DNA from 3 places in the Shewanella sp. DC2-4 genome. Region 1 is predicted to be linked to each of the others. Evidence: predicted binding sites of a transcription regulator. Region 1 holds the regulator's gene; each other region holds the start of a gene.

Region 1 (6,138 bases):
CCGACCCCGCGGGTGATTATGCCTGGGCCGTTTTTGCTAAGGCCGAAGTGGTAAAACCTAATGCGAAAGCCGCGTTAGAGACCAAGGCATTACAACTGACGGGCGGCCCTGAGAGCGTTAAATCGCCTAAGGATCGTAACCCCTATGGCTGGGTAATGGAAAACAAGCAAGCGGATATCTTTTTAACCTATTGCACTAATGCTGTGCTGGCTAAAAAAGAAGTGCCGAGTTTACAAATCATCGACTTACCGCAGGAACTCGCCGTGGGTGCCGACTATGGTTTACTGGTTTTACAAGGCGCTAATACTGTCGCTAAGCCGTTAGCTGAGTTTATTCTATCGACCAAAGGCCAAGCGATTTTGAGCAGTTATGGTTTCCAACCTCCGGCAAAATAGCCTTCTTTAGTTTTCCTGCGGGATAAAAAACGGCACCTTTGAGGTGCCGTTTTTGTTATTAGCTCAAACTGTTAAAGCGTTAGTTCATCAGGTAGAGCGTCGCTAACCCGAGGAAGGCGAACAGGCCAACCACGTCAGTGACTGTGGTGAGCACCATACCGCCAGCGAGGGCAGGATCGATTTTAAGTCGTTTTAAAATCAATGGAATACTCGCACCTGCAAGCCCAGCTACTGTCATATTGATCAGCATAGCGCTACCAATTAATCCCGCCAGTGCCATATCATCCTTCCATAGCCACACGGCGACAAAGACTAAAATCGACCACATCAAGCCATTGAGAAAACCAATCGATAGCTCTTTACCGATAAGCCAGCGAGCGTTGCTTTGGCCGATATGGCCTAAAGCAATACCGCGGATCACGAGCGCTAAGGTCTGATTACCGGCAACACCGCCCATGCTAGGGACAATTGTCATCAAGATGGCGATAGTGGCAAATTGCTCAATAGTGCCTTCAAACATATTGCTGACCGACGAGGCAAGCAGGGCGGCGAATAAGTTTATAGTAAGCCAGAGCGAGCGACGTAGGGTACTTTTTAGCACAGGACCAAAGGTATCTTCATCTCCGTCCATCCCCGCCATACCCATCATGGAATGTTCAGCATCTTCGCGGATAACATCGACTACGTCATCGATTGTGATACGTCCGAGTAGCTTACCATCACTGTCGACGACAGGTGCCGATACCCAGTCATTGCGTTCGAATTTCTGCGCGACTTCGCTGTCGGACATGCTCACCGGAATACTTTGAATATTGGGATCCATGATATTGCGAATTGTGGTGCTTGGCGCGCAAGTCAGCAGATCTGCCAGCCTAACACCGCCAAGGACTTTGTCCTGTTTGTCGACCACATATAAGGTATCTGTGGTGTCGGGTAGGTTGCCCCTTTGCCGAAGATAGCGCAGCACCACATCGATATTCACATCGGGTCTTAAGGTGACTGTATCTGTATTCATCAAGCTGCCGGCGGTCTCATCTGGATAAGATAGGGCTTGTTCTACCCTCAGGCGATTTTGCTCCGTCATCGACTGCAACACTTGTTTGTAAACGGCGTCGGGAAGACTTCGCAGAATATAGGCGAGATCGTCGGTGTCCATGCTTGCTGTCGCTTTCGCGACTCGCTCAGGGCTCATGCTGCGGATCAGTGGGTCTTTGAGTTCTTCACTCAACTCATCGAGTATGTCGCCTATTTGTTCCTGATCGATGAGCTGCCACAATACTTGTCTGGCACTTGGCGGTGATGATTCTAAGATCAGCGCGATATCTGAGGCGGCCATTTTTTGCAGCATATTACGCACATGCACGAACATGCCGCTGCTAAGCGCTTGGTTTAACTGGTCAAGACTATGTCCGGTGTGATCGTTTTCTGCATTATCTACGGGCATTTGTCCTCCATTGTGCGGCAAATTGGTTTGAGATCTTAGTGTTGGGCTAGGATTTTGCGGTGACTAAGCGTCAGTCGATGACATAGATTAAGACGGCTAAGGTAAGGTTAAGGCCAGCGCAATGACCGCTAGTGTAATCGCCTGTGGCTTGTATCGTCGAGCGACAAATGTTTTGCCATGTGTGAATGGCAAGTTTTTAAAACTAGACATGAAGTGAAACTAACGATGAAGTGCTTAGTGTGAAGTGAAACTAACAGGCTTCGTCAAACTTAGCGTCGATTAAGGCACAAATGGCATCGAGAGCCGGCTCTGCATCTGGGCCTTCGGCGATAAGCTTGATGGTTTTACCCATGCCAGTTTCAAGCATCAGCAAGCCAAGCACACTGGCGGCCGATGCTTGTTTATCGCCTTGGATTAAGGTGATGGTCGCATCAAACTCGGAAGCCAGTACCACCAACTTAGTGGCGGCACGGGCATGTAAACCGAGCTTATTACAGATGGTTATCTGACGTTCAAGCTTTGGCATTATTGAGCTCTCGATGACGGGCATAAACTTTATGTTTACCGTTACTAAAGCGTTTGGCCAATTGCTCTGCGACGTAAACGGATCTGTGCTGTCCACCTGTGCAGCCAATGGCCACAGTTAAATAACTGCGATTGTTACGCTCGAGGTGCGGCAGCCAAGTCTCCAGTAAGTTTTCGATTTGCCAGATGAACTTATTAACCAGTGGTTGACGATTTAAGAACTCAGCTACGGGTTCATCTAAGCCAGTCAATGGCCGCAGCGCCAACTCCCAGTGGGGATTGGGCAGGAAGCGCACATCGAACATAAAGTCGGCTTCGGTGGGCATTCCGTGCTTAAAGCCAAAGGACTCGAAGTTGATCACGAGTTCTTTATCGACACTACCAAGGAGAATTTGTCTGACTTGGTCGCTTAAATCATAGATATTCAAATTCGACGTATCTATGTAGTGATCGACCAGTTTTGACATAGGCTCGAGCAGTTTCCCCTCCAGCTTTATCGCTTCTTGCAAAGAGACTCGGCTCTTCGACAAAGGATGCAAACGGCGGGTTTCGCTGTAACGCTTGAGCAGAATTTTATCGCTGGAGTTAAGGAAGAAGCTCGTTAACTCAGTATCTGGAGGTAGGCTAGCGAGTTGTTTTACTAAGACCTTATCCTGCTCAGGCATGTTACGCACGTCGACACTGATGGCGACGAGATCGTTACTGCCTTTGAGTTGCTCAAGCAAACTGCCAATCAATGGCAAGGGAAGGTTATCGACACAATAATAGCCGAGATCTTCGAGTACCCTAAGGGCGACAGATTTGCCTGAGCCTGAGCGGCCCGACACTATGACCAGTTTCATCCAGTGATTACCTGATAGAGTTCCGTTTCATCATGCGTCTTGCGTAATTGCTTTAATATTTGCTTGTCGCTCAGCTTTTCGGCCATGCAAGACAAGGTACTTAAGTGCTGCTGACATTGGTCTGCAGGCACCAGTAGTGCAAATAAAATATCAACAGGTTGCTTATCGATAGCATCAAATGCTATCGGCTCTTCACACTTAATTAGTATGGCAATGGGCTGATCTATATCGGCTAGTCGACCATGTGGAATGGCGATGCCGTTACCTATACCTGTGCTCCCCATCTTTTCGCGCGCCACTAGGCTTTCGAATATCTCTTGAGATGAGAGGGTCGGGTACTGGGCAGCGACTAAGTCGCTGATGAGTTCCAGTACCTTTTTCTTGCTGCCCGGAGTGGCGCAGGTAGTGCACTCCGGCCGCAGTATGGTACAAAGTTCCATTATTAGTGTTTTGTTAACTTCTCTTTGTGTTTAATAACCTGACGGTCAAGCTTGTCAATCAGGGCGTCTATAGCGGCATACATGTCAGCATGCTCTGAAGTAGCAAAAACTTCACCACCTATGAGGTTTATTCTCGCTTCGGCAATCTGTTGCATTTTCTCAACATTGAGCACAACGTGCACATTATTGATCTGTTCGAAATGGCGTTCAAGTTTTGAAAACTTTTCTTCTACATATGCACGTAACGATTCGGTAATTTCGACATGGTGTCCACTTAGGTTTATTTGCATAGAAACGTCCTCCGATATCCACTGTAGGTTATAAACTTTTACGCTGATTAGAAGGTGGAATAAGCATAGCCTCTCGGTACTTCGCAATGGTTCTGCGGGCTACGTTGATCCCTTGTTCTGCCAGAAGTTGTGCCATCTTACTATCGCTTAATGGTTTTTTCTGGTTTTCCGCTGCCACCAGTTTCTTTATAAAGGCTCTGATTGCTGTGGATGAGCACTCACCACCATCGTCAGTACCGACGTGGCTAGAGAAGAAGTATTTTAGTTCAAAAAGTCCCTTAGGGGTATGCATGTATTTTTGAGTTGTGACCCGTGAGATGGTGGACTCATGCATTTCTACCGCTTCGGCAATATCGTTAAGCACCATAGGCTTCATGGCTTCTTCACCATACTCAAAGAAACCTTGCTGATATTGCACTATGCAATTAGCAACTTTAAGCAAAGTATCGTTACGGCTTTCTAAGCTCTTAATAAACCATTTAGCCTCTTGCAGATGGCCGCGAATAAATTGGCTATCGGCTTGGTTTTTGGTACTGCGTGCCATAGAAGCATAATGTTGATTTACATTGATTTTTGGCATGCAGTCAGGATTAAGCTCAACGACCCAGCGGCCATTTTTCTTCGACACAGACACATCTGGGATAACGTATTCGTCATTATTGGGCGTGATCAACAAACCTGGGCGAGGATTGAGGGTTTGGATAAGTGCTATACCATCCCTTAATTCATCTTCTTTTAATTTAGTCTTACGCATCAATAACCTAAAATCACGGGCGGCGATCAGATCTAAATGATCTTTGATCAGCATACGGGCGTTTTCTAGGTTGGGAGTATCAGCGGCGAAATGCGACAGTTGGATCAGCAGGCATTCACTTAAATCGCGGGCGGCAACGCCTATGGGATCAAAATGCTGAATACGCTTGAGTACGGCTTCGACTTCGTCAAGCTCAACTTCAGGATTGCCCATGGCTTCGAGAATTTCTTCAGTGCTTTGGGTGAGATAGCCCTGATCGTCGATGGCATCAATAATGGCGGTGGCAATGGCTAAATCGGTTTCAGAAAACGGCGTGAGGTTTTTTTGCCATTCTAAGTGTTCGTACAAACCTTCACTGGTCTCGCCTTGGAAGGGCATATCGTCTTCACGACTGCCGCCGGGGCCTGAGTTTGGGGAGGCGGTAAACACTTCATCCCATGTGGTGTCCATGGGGAGCTCATCGGGCATGGATTCTTTGGTTAGCGACTCTGCCGTATCTATGGTGGAGCTGTCTTTTTCTGGTGGCAGAGTGCTAGATTCACTGAAATCCGTATCGGATAGCGTTTGGTTTACAGGGGTTTTAGTGGCGTCGAATTGATCCTCTTCCAGCTCGAGAAGGGGATTAGAATCTAATGCTTGCTGGATCTCTTGCTGCAGTTCTAATGACGACAGTTGCAACAGACGTATAGCCTGTTGTAGTTGTGGCGTCATGGTTAACTGTTGACCCAGTTTGAGCTGGAGTGACGCTTTCATGTTACCGCTGATCCCTACGTTATTATTGTTGGATGAGGTCGCTTATTATTATCTTGAGTGAAGCCCAATGGCGGTATAAATTGCCTCCATTGGCTTCGCTCGATTAACTATAGCCTGAATTGTTCACCTAAGTACACAGCCCTAACTTGCTGATTGTCTAAGATCTCTGCTGGAGTTCCTTCGGCAATCAGGTTTCCGTGACTCACAATATAAGCATGTTCACATACATCTAATGTCTCGCGGACATTATGGTCTGTGATCAGTACGCCAAGGCCGCGACTTTTGAGTTGTTCGATAATCTTCTTGATGTCGATAACCGAAATAGGATCGACGCCGGCAAACGGTTCATCGAGCAAAATGAACTTAGGATTAGCGGCTAAAGCCCGCGCAATTTCGACGCGACGACGTTCGCCACCCGACAATGACATGCCTTGGCTGTCACGGATGTGGGTGATATGAAACTCTTCGAGCAGATGTTCTAGTTCTTCTTCTCGTTCTTCGTTTTTAAGTTCTTTACGAGTTTGCAGTACGGCCATGATGTTGTCATGAACAGTTAGCTTACGAAAGATACTGGCTTCTTGCGGTAAGTAACCTATGCCTTTGCGGGCACGCAGATGCATAGGATCTGCGGTTAAATCATCATCGTCGATAAAGATATGTCCCTTATCGCTCTTCACTAGCCCGACAACCATGTA
Region 2 (6,138 bases), 350 kb from region 1:
ATGCATGGTTATGGTTCACACACTTTCTCGCTGTGGAATGCCAAGGGCGAGCGTTTCTGGGTGAAGTTCCACTTTAAATCGCAGCAAGGCGTGGTCAACTTAACTAATGAACAGGCTGATAAATTAAAAGGGATTGATCCCGATTCATCACAGCGCGATATGGTGGTTGCTATTACTGATGGAAACTTCCCGCGTTGGACGGTTAATGTGCAGATTATGCCTGAGGCAGATGCCAATACTTACCATATCAATCCATTTGATTTAACTAAGGTTTGGCCGCATAGCGACTATCCATTACTTGAGATTGGTGTATTAGAACTGAATCGTCTGCCACAAAACTACTTTGCTGAAGTTGAGCAAGTGGCATTGGCACCTAGTAATTTGGTCCCAGGCGTCGGGGCTTCACCAGACAAGATGTTACAAGCGCGTTTATTTGCCTACGCCGATGCGCAGCGTTACCGCATTGGTGCTAACTACAACCAATTGCCAGTGAATTGCCCGCATGCCGCTAAGGCAAATCACCATCAACGTGCAGGTGCGATGGCGGGTACACAATGTCCTTATCATGGCAGTCAAACTGGTGGCGACGCTTCGGCAAACTATGGCCCGAACAGCACTGCTGATGCCTTGGTTGAGCCAGTAAACTTTAGCGAACCACCATTGCGTTTAGAAGGTGAAGCGGCGCGTTACAGTCGTTATAACCAAGACGATTATACCCAAGCGGGTAATTTGTATCGCATCTTCTCTGAAGCTGAGAAAGCGCGCCTAGTGGCAACAATTTCGGGTTCATTAAGTCAAGCGAGTTTAGATGTGCAGCAACGTATGGTGGCGCATTTTACTCAAGCCGATGCGGATTACGGACAACGTATTAAACTGGCATTAGGTCTTTAAACTATTGCTGTTGCGAATGTTTGAATAATAGTAGAAACGATAAAACTGAGTAGAAAGCCTCTACTCAGTTTTTATTATCAGCGACAATAATATTAACATTCTCGTTAATGTGCTCTTAGGCCGCGATGAGTGCCGCGTTAGGGCTATTTAGCTGCTTTAACAATCCAAATGCTTGCTGCATTTTATCCTCGGTTACGATAAATCCTATAAATGTTTCATCCACGTCGAATGCTTTAATACTGCTTCCTTGAGCATCAATATCGACTTGCCAGCGATGGACGCCATTCACTGTTATACCGCTGAGTTGCATAGGTAACAGTGGCGTTTTCACTTTAATGAGCATGGCGGGAAAATTCACTGCTGTCGGTTGGTTCAGTAATGTGTTCGCCAGCGCATTGGCGCTCAGTAACGCAGGTTGCAAATAGGCCCTATTTTGGCCGTTGATTTGGGCGCAATCACCTAGCGCATAAATATGGGCATCGTTGGTTTGTAAGTATTCGTTAACGACGATACCTTTATTGACCTCTAGCCCCGCATGCTGGGCAAGTTGGCTGTTAGGGAGAAGTCCCGCTGCACAGATAACCGCATCACAAATAAACCGCTGGTCATTATCTAGGCACACAGAGATACTGCCATCTTGGTGTTGCAGTTGGCTGACTCGGGTTTGCAATTGCACTGTGACGTTATGCTGCGTTAGTACAGCGGTCAGTTTGTGGCTTAACATTTCGGGTAGCATATTCGGCATTAAGCTCGCTTGTGGATCGACCAAAAATACTTGCTTACCTGCAGTTGCTAAGTCCATTGCCAGTTCAACTCCGACCAAACCAGCACCGATAACCAGTACTCTCCTCGCACCATGGATGTCTGCTTCGCAGGCCTGATACTCCATTAAGCTGTTAACTGTATGGATGATATCGACGCCATCCCCCTCTATAGGTGGAATAAAGGGCCGTGCACCTGTGGCAAGCACTAATTTTTTGTACGCAATTTCGCGTCCTTGATGGCAACATACTACCTGACGAACTTTATCTATTTTTATGACTTCACAGTGATTTATCACATCAATTTGTTGCTCATGTGCAAATTCAGTCGCGGTCAATTTTATGAGGTCTGACGCCATTTTTTTAAGGCTAAACACATGGCTTAAATCTGGTTTATGGTATTCGTCACCAGAGTCGGCTGTGATAACTGTAATCGGTTGTTCGCGGTTTAAACGTCGCAGTGTTTTGACTAGCTGATATGCCGCGAATCCACTGCCGATAATGACGATTGGCTTAGGCATTAGTCACCTCATTTTTTATGACAGCGAAAACGCTTTTACCTAGGCCACATTCGGGACAGAGGAAGTCTTCGGCCACTTGAGTCCAAGGTGTGCCAGCAATGATATCTTGATTAGGTTCTCCTTTTTCAGGGTCGTAAACCCATTGGCAAACGGTGCAAATCATTGATTGTGTATCATTTAATTCGCACGCTTTTGTTGCAATCGGTGCAGTCATAGGGACGTTATTAGTAGCAGTATTTTCAGCTGTTTGACTGGCCGTGGTGGCTTGGCTAGGTTTTGACATGACTTGATTAATGATAGAGCGACTATTAGCGCTATCGAGGGGACGCAATGCCCATTCTCGCGCGATTCGCTGGCCGTGCTGACGGCATTCTTGCATCGCATCACGATCGGGACGCCATTTGACTTTTAATCCCACTGAAGTTTCGAAACCAGCATCCATCAAACGAGTGTGAATTCTATCGACTGCGCCGCCATTCCAGCCATAACTACCAAAAGCTGCCGCCTTTTTATTGCGAAAACGCAGGCCCGTGATTTCTTCAAGCATGGCGGCAATTTTAGGCATCATCACATTATTCATGGTGGATGAGCCGACTAAAATACCTTTTGACCTAAATGCCTGTGCAAGGATTTCGTTTTTATCATGACGTGCGACGTTATACACTTTTACCGCTACATTGGGGTCAATATCATGGATACCTTGAGCAATACCGTCGGCCATCATGCGAGTATTATTGGACATAGAGTCGTAGAGAATCGTGATGCGGTCTTCTTGATAAGCGTCGGCCCAAGCTAAATATTGGTGAATAATTTGGGCTGGATTATCACGCCACACAATGCCGTGTGAAGTTGCGATCATATCTACAGGTAAATTAAAGCTTAATACTTCGTGAATTTTAGCCGTTACTAGGCTGCTAAAGGGCGTTAAAATGTTTGAGTAGTACCGTAGGCATTGCTCCATTAATTCATTTTGATCAACCTCATCATTGAATAAATGTTCATCGCAATAGTGCTGGCCAAAGGCATCGTTACTGAATAAAACCGCATCTTCGGTGAGGTATGTCATCATGCTATCTGGCCAATGCAACATAGGTGCTTCGATAAATATCAGTTGCTTACCATTGCCTATTGCTAAACTATCACCTGTCTTTACGGTAATGAAATTCCATTCTGGGTGGTGGTGATGTCCTACAATGGAGTCGACCGCATTTTCACTGCAGTAAATTGGTGTGTTAGGAATTTTGGCCATTAATGCAGTCAGGGCGCCTGAGTGGTCTTCCTCTGCATGGTTCATCACAATATAGTCTATGTCGGTTAAATTAATTTCAGCTTCAAGATTTTGTAAGAATTGCTGGCTAAACCGATGATCAACTGTATCAATTAACACGGTTTTTTCTTCACGGATAAGGTAGCTATTGTAGCTTGTGCCTTTAGTTATCTTGTACTCAGTACCATGAAAATCTTGCACTTCCCAATCGCGTTGACCCACCCAGTGGATATTGTTTTTTACATGAATAGTCATAAATACACCTGTGATAATTAATAATGAATGCGCTACGTAAATCTTGCTTATTTAGTTAAATCTCTTATTGCACTCACCATGCCAATATTTTAAGGTTTTGATTTTTATTGGTATTAGCGTATTTCAACATTTTAAATCACTTGCTGATGTCATAATGACAATTTGATATTAGTCAAATTGACATTACACTGTTGTCAATATGACTTTATTTGACTGTGGATGTGCTATGAGTGCCCATGCTGATTTAACTCAGTTAGCCTTAGATTTAACTGTCGGCGTGTCGACGCAAGACAGATTTGAGCGTTTGTTGGCAGTGGTCAGGCGGCGTGTCAATTGTGATGCTGCGGCATTATTGGCATTTCGGGAGCAGCAATTTGTCCCCTTGGCGATAGATGGGCTCTTTGCCGAAGTGTTAGGGCGGCGCTTTCAAATTAGTGAACATCCGAGATTAGAGGCTATCGCCCGTGCTGGCGATGTGGTTCGTTTCCCGGCCGACAGTGAACTTCCTGATCCGTATGATGGTTTAATTCCACATCATAGTGCGAACTTACATGTACATGCTTGCATTGGTTTACCACTAATCGCGAACGATCGCTTAATTGGGGCGCTCACCATTGATGGTTTCAACCCTCATCAGTTTGATGATTTTAGTGATAGCGAGTTGCGTGTGATCAGCGCACTGGCCGCAGCCAGTCTTAATACTGCGTTATTGATGCAACAGCTAGAATCCCAAGTTGTTGAAGTCTCCAATGGCACTGAGGTGCTCAATCGTCCTGCTAGTCAGCAGGAGATCATAGGGCAATCCACACAGATCCAATCGCTAAAGCAGCAGATAAGTGCCGTGGCAGGCACTGATTTATCGGTATTAATTACCGGCGAAACTGGCGTGGGTAAGGAGTTAGTGGCCGCGGCGATACATAATCAATCGACCAGAGCCGATAAATCACTTATCTATTTGAACTGCGCTGCATTGCCTGAGTCCGTCGCCGAAAGCGAGTTATTTGGGCATGTAAAAGGGGCATTTACGGGGGCAATCAGTCATAGGCAAGGCAAGTTTGAACTCGCTGACAAGGGGACTTTGTTTTTAGATGAAATCGGGGAGCTTCCCTTGGGGCTGCAAGCTAAGTTATTGAGGGTTTTACAATACGGAGAATTACAGCGAGTGGGCAGTGATAAGAGCCTAAAAGTTAATACTCGGATTATTGCCGCCACTAATCGAATTTTGCACCAAGAGGCAACGGAAGGGCGCTTTCGTTTCGATCTTTACCATAGGTTGAGCGTATTTCCTATCCACGTAGCACCATTAAGAGAGCGTGGGCAAGATATTGTTATGCTGACAGGTTTTTTTCTTGAACGTTGTAAAGCGAAGTTAGGACTCACCCATATCAATATCACACACGCAGCGCAGCAGTTATTAGAGCAATACACATGGCCGGGTAATGTGCGTGAGCTAGAGCATGCGATACACAGGGCTGCGGTGTTGGCGAAAGCCGAGCTAAAAACGGCTTATATCAGCTTAAGTGATAAACATTTTCAGCTCGATTCTTTGATGAATCAAGCACACAAAACAGTCGACGAAGATAGGCCATCAGATGCCGCAACGCCAGCCAGTGAATTAGCATTTAGGTCTGAGTCGGCCTGTCGTGAGCGACAATCGCAAGATAATTCCAGTGTTATGCTGGGGCTTAAGGCTGCGACTGAGAGATATCAGCGTCAACTTATTCGCCAAGTTTTAGCCGCGAATAAACAAAATTGGGCTGCGTGTGCAAGAATATTGCAAATCGATACAGGTAATTTGCACCGACTTGCAAAACGGTTAGGTTTAAAAGAATGAAATATTGCGTGAAGAAATTTTATTCTGCAGCAAAACCCCAGTCTCGATTCTTAGAAGAACAGTGTTGCTACGCCTAAGAGTGCGAACAATACGGCGCAGCCACGGTGTATCCACAACATAGGCAATTTTTCGGCGCTGAAGTGGCCTGCGATCACTACGGGTACGTTAGCAAGCAGCATGCCTAAGGTTGTGCCAGCAACCACCATAGTTAATGAATCGTATTTTGCGGCTAATACCACAGTTGCTATTTGCGTTTTATCCCCCATTTCGGCGATAAAAAACAGGATAAAGGTGGCGAGAAAGGGGCCCATTTTATAGAAACGGCTCTCTTCTGCATCGACTTTATCGGGGATTAACACCCAAAGAGCGATCGCGAAGAAGGACGCGGCCACTAAATAACGTGCAAGATCAGGGCTTACCCAGTTAATGGCCCATTGACCAATCCAAGCTGCGGCAAAATGGTTAAATAATGTCGACAGCAAAATACCTAAAATAATGGCAGTTTTATTTTTAAATCTTGCGGCGAGGATTAGTGCAAGTAATTGAGTTTTATCACCAATTTCGGCGATAGCAACCGTAAAGGTTGAGGCAAGTAGGGCTTCCAAGTGT
Region 3 (6,138 bases), 860 kb from region 1:
AAAGCTTGGCCTTCAATGGATTTGCAAAAAACATCGACAGCCAATACTGCTCAATTTGATACCTTATTAGGTATTGCTCAGGACAAGGCTGGACACCTCTGGACCGCAGATATGGGGTTAGAATTAGGCCAGACAAGGATTTGGGGATTCAACATTAAGGACGGCAGTCTATATAAACAAATCGTCCTACCACAAGCTCTCGCGCCTAAAGGCAGCTTTATGCAGGATCTGGTTGTCGACTCTCAAAAAGGCTGGATTTATTTAGCCGATATCGCCAACCCTGGCCTCTTAGCGGTGCGTATCGACGATGGCCATACAATACGTTTTTCAGGTCATAGCTCGCTGCAGGCCGAAGCGGATGCAGTAATGAACATAGATAACAAAACAACATTGTTTAATGGCAAAGTCGCTAGTGTAGCGGTCAATCCAATCAGTTTATCTGCCGATGGAAGTACACTCTATTATGGTGCAATGAATGGTACTCACTGGTATCAGTTATCGACTGCAGCTTTACAAACAGGCAATAATGATAAAATTATCGCCACGGTAAAATTAGTCGGAGCCAAGCCTGTATCAGATGGCGCTGCAACGTCCAAACAAGGTAATCATTACTTTACCAATTTGAACCACAATGCCATTTCCATGCTAGATAACAAAGGCACACTAACAACAGCGGTCAGTTCTCCACTACTGGATTTTCCTGATAGTGTGCAATTTGGTGAAACAGGCTGGTTATATATTTCAGTGAACCAATTGCATAAAGCAAAAGCCTTTAATGGAAAAGCCGAAACAGCCAAACCGCCTTATCGTATTATGCGACTCTGGACCGGTGAGGATACTGCTGCGGGTCAATAACACCTTAGCTGCAACTGCAAAGTTGCAGCTTATATTTGCAGTATGAGTTATATCGCAACTGTTTATTTACGTTGATGTGAGTCTTTGGTTTAACTCGAAAGCGTCTAGAAATGAGTTAGGTGTTGATTGTGCAAACTATCAATGCCTCTTATTGTGACTGGCACAGGTCAATATTGAATGGTGAGATAATTTTGGAACAAGGAACAAGTTCAGTGAAACTCAATCAACCTTCTAAAAATGCATTTTATATTCAAACTCTGAGTACTCAGTACCGACCTCTATTATGGCTGTTTGCTGCTGGGTTATTACTGCTTGGTTTACTCTGCGCCAGAGCAACCTATTTACAACCCGATCCGATACTACAGCTCGTTCTCGGCTGGGTAACACTGTTTCTATTGTTACCCGTGTTACCGACTGCGTTTGTTCAGCAACAGTGTTGGTTAGATGCCGAGCAACAGCAATTGTGGCTCGGTAAAGGTTTATTCAATGGGAGGTATATGGGATTGTGGCGGTGGCGTTCCTATGCTTTTTCGGACATCAAAGCAGTGCAACTTTATCAGCTGCAAATCACCCGCTGGCATCAGATCAGCCGCAATCGCCAAGCGGAAGATACTGTCCAACATTATCTGGCTTATTTAGAATTGCATCAGCCCAACGGTGCTCAATTGATATTGGGTGACAGTACTGATAGAAAGGAATTACAACAAGTTCTACAGCAATGTGCGCAGGCAATAGACTGTAAATTTCAGGATTTTAGTAACACCACTCAAAAATCACTTCCCAAAGGTAGTGAATTTAATTTCATGCGGGTACTGGTTCTGCTGGTTATATTTATTTTGTTGAATATTTTATATTTTTTGTTCGTTCTATAAATTCTCAGTCATCCAGCCTAAAAAGTTAGGCTGGATGTCCTCCACAACGATCACTCATCTTGCTCTGTGGTTTCCTGATAAGGAACAAACACTTTAAGAGATGCTGGCTGGACTTCAATAGTGAGATCCGCTGGCTCAAATACTTCACCATCAATCACATATTTACACTTAGGCTGGCTGCTGATAGTGACCTTTTTAGCATGGGCATGATGGACTTTACTTGCACTCGCTTGTTGATCTCGCACACTCTTATTGCCTTCTTTTACCCATCCCGCAATCGCTAATTCAGCGAGGCTAAGCAACTGCTCTTTGGGTTCATCGCCAGCATCCAACCAAGTAATGTCGAGCAAACCGTCGGTCATGTTTGGTTCGCCATCGCCCTGCGCCAACACGCTGGTAAACGGTGCGGCATTGGCAACGATTAGGCTATGGGTCGTTAATGTTGTGGGTTTTGCATCATCTAAGCTGAGTTGGATGGTTAAAGTGATATCGGCATTCACTGCGCGCCATAAGCCATCGAGGTAGGCAAACTGGCCGAGAGCATTTTTACGCTCACGGTTTGCGGATTCAATCATTTGTTGCTCAAACCCTATGCCTACAAGCAACAACACTAACTCCTCATTACAACGCGCGGTATCAATGGCTTGGCAATGCCCTTGAATAATATTATCCAGCGCCTGAGAGATAGGAATAAGCTTACTGCCTAAACCAAAGAGGGCATGGCTGAGGGCATTAGTTGTGCCAAGAGGAATGATGCCTAAGACGATATCCGTATCAACGATTTGAGAGGCCACTTCAGTCACAGTACCATCGCCACCACAGGCGATAATGATATCAGCGCCTGCATTACGGGCTTGCTCGGCGAAGACATTTGCGGTTTCGTCTGCTGTTGTGAGTTTTAAAGTCAGGTCAAAATAGGCTTTGAGTTCATCTTGGATTTGCTCGCTGTATTCTTGCCATTTCCCGCCACCAGAAACTGGGTTGGCGATAATCCACGCCACTTTGTGGATGTTAATTTTCCCTTGACTAAGCATGCGATCGAGCGCGCGTAATTGCCATTTGTTTAAGCCAGCGGTTTTGCGGATTTGCTTTATCTGTTGCAGTACTTCGGCGAAGTGCTGTTGTTTATCTTTACAAACCAAATAAGCGGCGAGTACCAGCACTGAGCGGCCACGACCCATTGCACAGTGGATGAGTACCTGTTTATTGGCGCGCACTTGGCGGTGCAGCCAGTTAACGGCTTGATTGAGTTGGGCACTGGTCGGTACGCTATGGTCGAGGATGGGAATATTTAAATACTCGATATGATCTTCAAATTGCGACCAATCTAAGCCATCAAATTCAGCGGTGACATCCAGAATGGCAGTGATCTTATTGGCTTTAATCGTTTCCAGATCTGCGGAAAAGAGTCTACAGCCGAGATACAGATGTTCATCAATCCTCTGCATGGGTGGTACTGAATCGTATTTTCTGGCCCAGTGGTTATAGAGTCGACTGCCTAATAAAAAGGGAATAAAACCCCAACGAATATACCAAGGAATAGTGCCATCTTGGCGTTTTCTAAAAATACTGGCGAGATTAAACCAATAGGCTGAACCGACTAAAAACAGTGACAGACTTGTCCATGCACAAATGAAAGTGAGCAGGGGAGAAGTGTCTGTTACTGCAAAATAGGCTAACAATACTGCACCTGCAGTGTACAAATATTTGATGTGGATCTTCGTTAGCATGCAAGTCCTCCAATGCCATTGTTCTTGGTTAAAATCGTTGCACTTGAATGGATAGATGTCGAGATGAGAGATGCAGAAATGAGCGAGTCTAAACCAAAAGGGTGGCAGTAGACGAGTCTATTGCCACCCTAAAGTGAGGTTTGTTTAGCACTTAGTATCTTTAGCTTTAACACCTTCTTTGACTTCTTCACAGGCATCTTCGATGGCATTACCTGTATCAGTCATTACTTCATCGATTTTTTCGCCCGCGTCTTCGGCTTTGTTATCACTACAGGCCGTTAAACCTAGGGCGAGTAATAATGCGAATGCTGCACTTGTCATCAGGGTAAATGGTTTCATATCTATCTCCTTTTCTAAAAAAAATTATAGTCGCGGTGATTTGCCCTTAAGGGCATTGATCAGCAGAGAAATCACTAATAACACAATAAATATGAAGAAAATGATTTTCGCTATTCCCGCCGCTGCGCCAGCAATCCCAGCAAATCCTAACAACCCGGCAATCACGGCAACAACTAGAAATACTAATGTCCAACCTAGCATAATAACCTCCTGCCCTTGTATTAATCCTTCGCATGACCGTTTGTGTCACTTGTAAGGTAACGGCTAATGGCTCTTACTTGATTGCGATCTTAATGCCAACTTTAAAAAATTTTAAGTAGTTAATTGATTTTAAATATAATTTAAATCATTTTATTTAAAATGGTGTGAGTGAATTAAAAGAGGGGTAGGCAATTTTTACCTAAGCTTCGGTAAGAGTTTCAGCCTAATACGTTGAATCAAAGACTGTGAGCTGATGTCGTTCATAAGTAAAGATAAATAAAAGCCGACACTGTGAGTTTGTGTCGGCTTGAAGATATTATGATCTTATAATACAAGATGATAGGAGCTAAATACGTTTAAAAACGATTTAATGGTTTCCAGCGTTGCAGGCTAACCGGAATGCTCGCGCCTTGGGATAACAGCAAGTTAATGCGGGATTGATACGCCGCGCCCACCATTAAATGTTTGGCTAAATCCACCGCATTACGGGCCTTATAGTCATCTAAATAACTGCCTTTCGCCCACGCATTAAATGCGCCGAGCGCTGGGCCTGCCCAAATTTGGTAATCCATTTCGCGGCCGACTTCACCTGTGTTTGACCAGCGGCTCGAAAGACCCAAATACCAGCGGAAAATCAGCGCCATCTTACGTTTGGGGTTATCCAATGCACGCTCGATTTGCTTAGGATCGCGCTCGTTAAAGTGGGCGACAGTGCCCGCCCAAATATCATCGAGTGATGAGCGGAACACTTGCTCTTCGAGCTTTTTACGCTCGTCCACAGGGATGGCATCAATCGAATCGTAACGGGTGTAGATCTCATACAGCTTATTGGCGCGCATCGGGAACAGAGTGCCGCGCTTAACCACTTGTAATTTCACGCCCATTTCGAACATATCGGCGGCAGGCGCCATAGTCACATCGGCCATTTCTGTGGTGGCGAGCAACTTACGTGTGTGTTCACTCGCGCCCGCTTCGACGCAGGCTTGGTTGATTGAACCTGTGACGATAAAGGCCGCGCCCATGTTGAAGGTGGCTAATGCAGCATCGGGAGTACCGACGCCACCGCCAGCGCCCACACGGATGGGCGTCTTGTATTGATACTTAGCTTGGATTTCATCTTTGAGCGCCAAAATCGTCGGTAATAGCGTGACTAATGGACGATTGTCGGTATGGCCGCCTGAGTCGGCTTCGGCCGTGATGTCATCCGCCATGGGCACGAGTTGCGCCATCACCATTTGGTCTTGGCTGATAAGGCCGTCACTCACTAATTGCTGGAGGATTTTGGCCGGCGCTGGCTCCATAAACTTAGTCGCGACTTCGGTGCGGCTGATTTTTGCGATGACTTTGTTGCCAATGACTATTTCGCCATGTTCGTCGCGGCTCAAACCTGCTGCGCGGTAATAAACGATTTGCGGCGTTAAACCTAAAAATGCCGAGGCTTCGACCGTGCGCACTTTATGTTTTAAGAATAACTCAACACTGCCGCGCTCTAATGCGGGCTCACTTGGGCTGTGAATTAAATTAAAGGCGTAAGGACCATTGGGTAGCGCCGCTTGAATGCGAGTAATGGCCGCTTCAACGCGGGATGGGATTAACCCCGCCGCGCCAAACGAACACAAAATGCCCGCTTGGCCCAGCGCGATAACCAGTTCTTCCGAGGCAATACCGTTGGCCATAGCGCCAGCGTAGTAAGCGTATTTAACCCCGTGTACGCGGCGAAAATTACTGTCGCCTAAACTTTGGGTGCCAAGGGCGGGCGCAAAGGCGCTGACGGGGTGTGAGCCCAGTGGCGCTTGGCTGTCGCTTGTGGTGACTTCGGCCGTTTGCGCTATGCCTAAGCCTTTTTCGCTGTGATTCACTAAGTAGCAGGCTTGGCTTAAATCTTTGAGTTTTTTGCCTAATGAGTCGATATCAAAGCTCAGCGCGGCATCGTTGACTTGCCACGGCCAAGGGCTGAGTTTTTCGTTATTGCTATTGAATTGATCTAGAGTATGGCTAGTCATAGGTGTTCTCATTTTATTTGTGCCGCCTTGGTGATGTGGATAGCCAAGGCGGCGCAACTATTTGTTATTTGTTATTTGTTATTTGTTATTTGTTATTCGAGATTAGCGTCTTTCTAACAGCGTAAACTCGCTAGGCTT

Evidence for each region. Region 1 encodes sigma-54, which starts transcription at its own class of promoters, with help from an activator protein. Its sites were predicted from a motif close to GTTGGCACGNNNNTNGNNT; they were not measured.
Region 2: the regulator sigma-54 is predicted to act here: its motif matches at 3,763-3,781, upstream of norV (anaerobic nitric oxide reductase flavorubredoxin).
Region 3: the regulator sigma-54 is predicted to act here: its motif matches at 4,079-4,097, upstream of HQQ92_RS13070 (DUF1328 family protein).

Annotation. Positions count from the first base shown of each region.
Region 1 covers NZ_JABRVR010000002.1:3,665,734-3,671,871, reverse strand. The annotation lists gene HQQ92_RS16760 (molybdate ABC transporter substrate-binding protein) at 1-395, shown strand, start outside; gene mgtE (magnesium transporter) at 475-1,839, opposite strand; gene HQQ92_RS16750 (HPr family phosphocarrier protein) at 2,090-2,365, opposite strand; gene rapZ (RNase adapter RapZ) at 2,352-3,206, opposite strand; gene ptsN (PTS IIA-like nitrogen regulatory protein PtsN) at 3,203-3,646, opposite strand; gene hpf (ribosome hibernation promoting factor) at 3,649-3,936, opposite strand; gene HQQ92_RS16730 (RNA polymerase factor sigma-54) at 3,965-5,443, opposite strand; gene lptB (LPS export ABC transporter ATP-binding protein) at 5,551-6,138, opposite strand, start outside.
Region 2 covers NZ_JABRVR010000002.1:3,320,331-3,326,468, reverse strand. The annotation lists gene katB (catalase KatB) at 1-891, shown strand, start outside; gene norW (NADH:flavorubredoxin reductase NorW) at 1,007-2,173, opposite strand; gene norV (anaerobic nitric oxide reductase flavorubredoxin) at 2,166-3,695, opposite strand; gene norR (nitric oxide reductase transcriptional regulator NorR) at 3,922-5,529, shown strand; gene HQQ92_RS15210 (TMEM165/GDT1 family protein) at 5,580-6,134, opposite strand.
Region 3 covers NZ_JABRVR010000002.1:2,804,680-2,810,817, reverse strand. The annotation lists gene HQQ92_RS13090 (L-dopachrome tautomerase-related protein) at 1-855, shown strand, start outside; gene HQQ92_RS13085 (hypothetical protein) at 1,068-1,727, shown strand; gene HQQ92_RS13080 (diacylglycerol kinase family protein) at 1,778-3,457, opposite strand; gene HQQ92_RS13075 (hypothetical protein) at 3,602-3,796, opposite strand; gene HQQ92_RS13070 (DUF1328 family protein) at 3,821-3,997, opposite strand; gene pfaD (eicosapentaenoate synthase subunit PfaD) at 4,354-6,000, opposite strand; gene HQQ92_RS13060 (beta-ketoacyl synthase N-terminal-like domain-containing protein) at 6,131-6,138, opposite strand, start outside.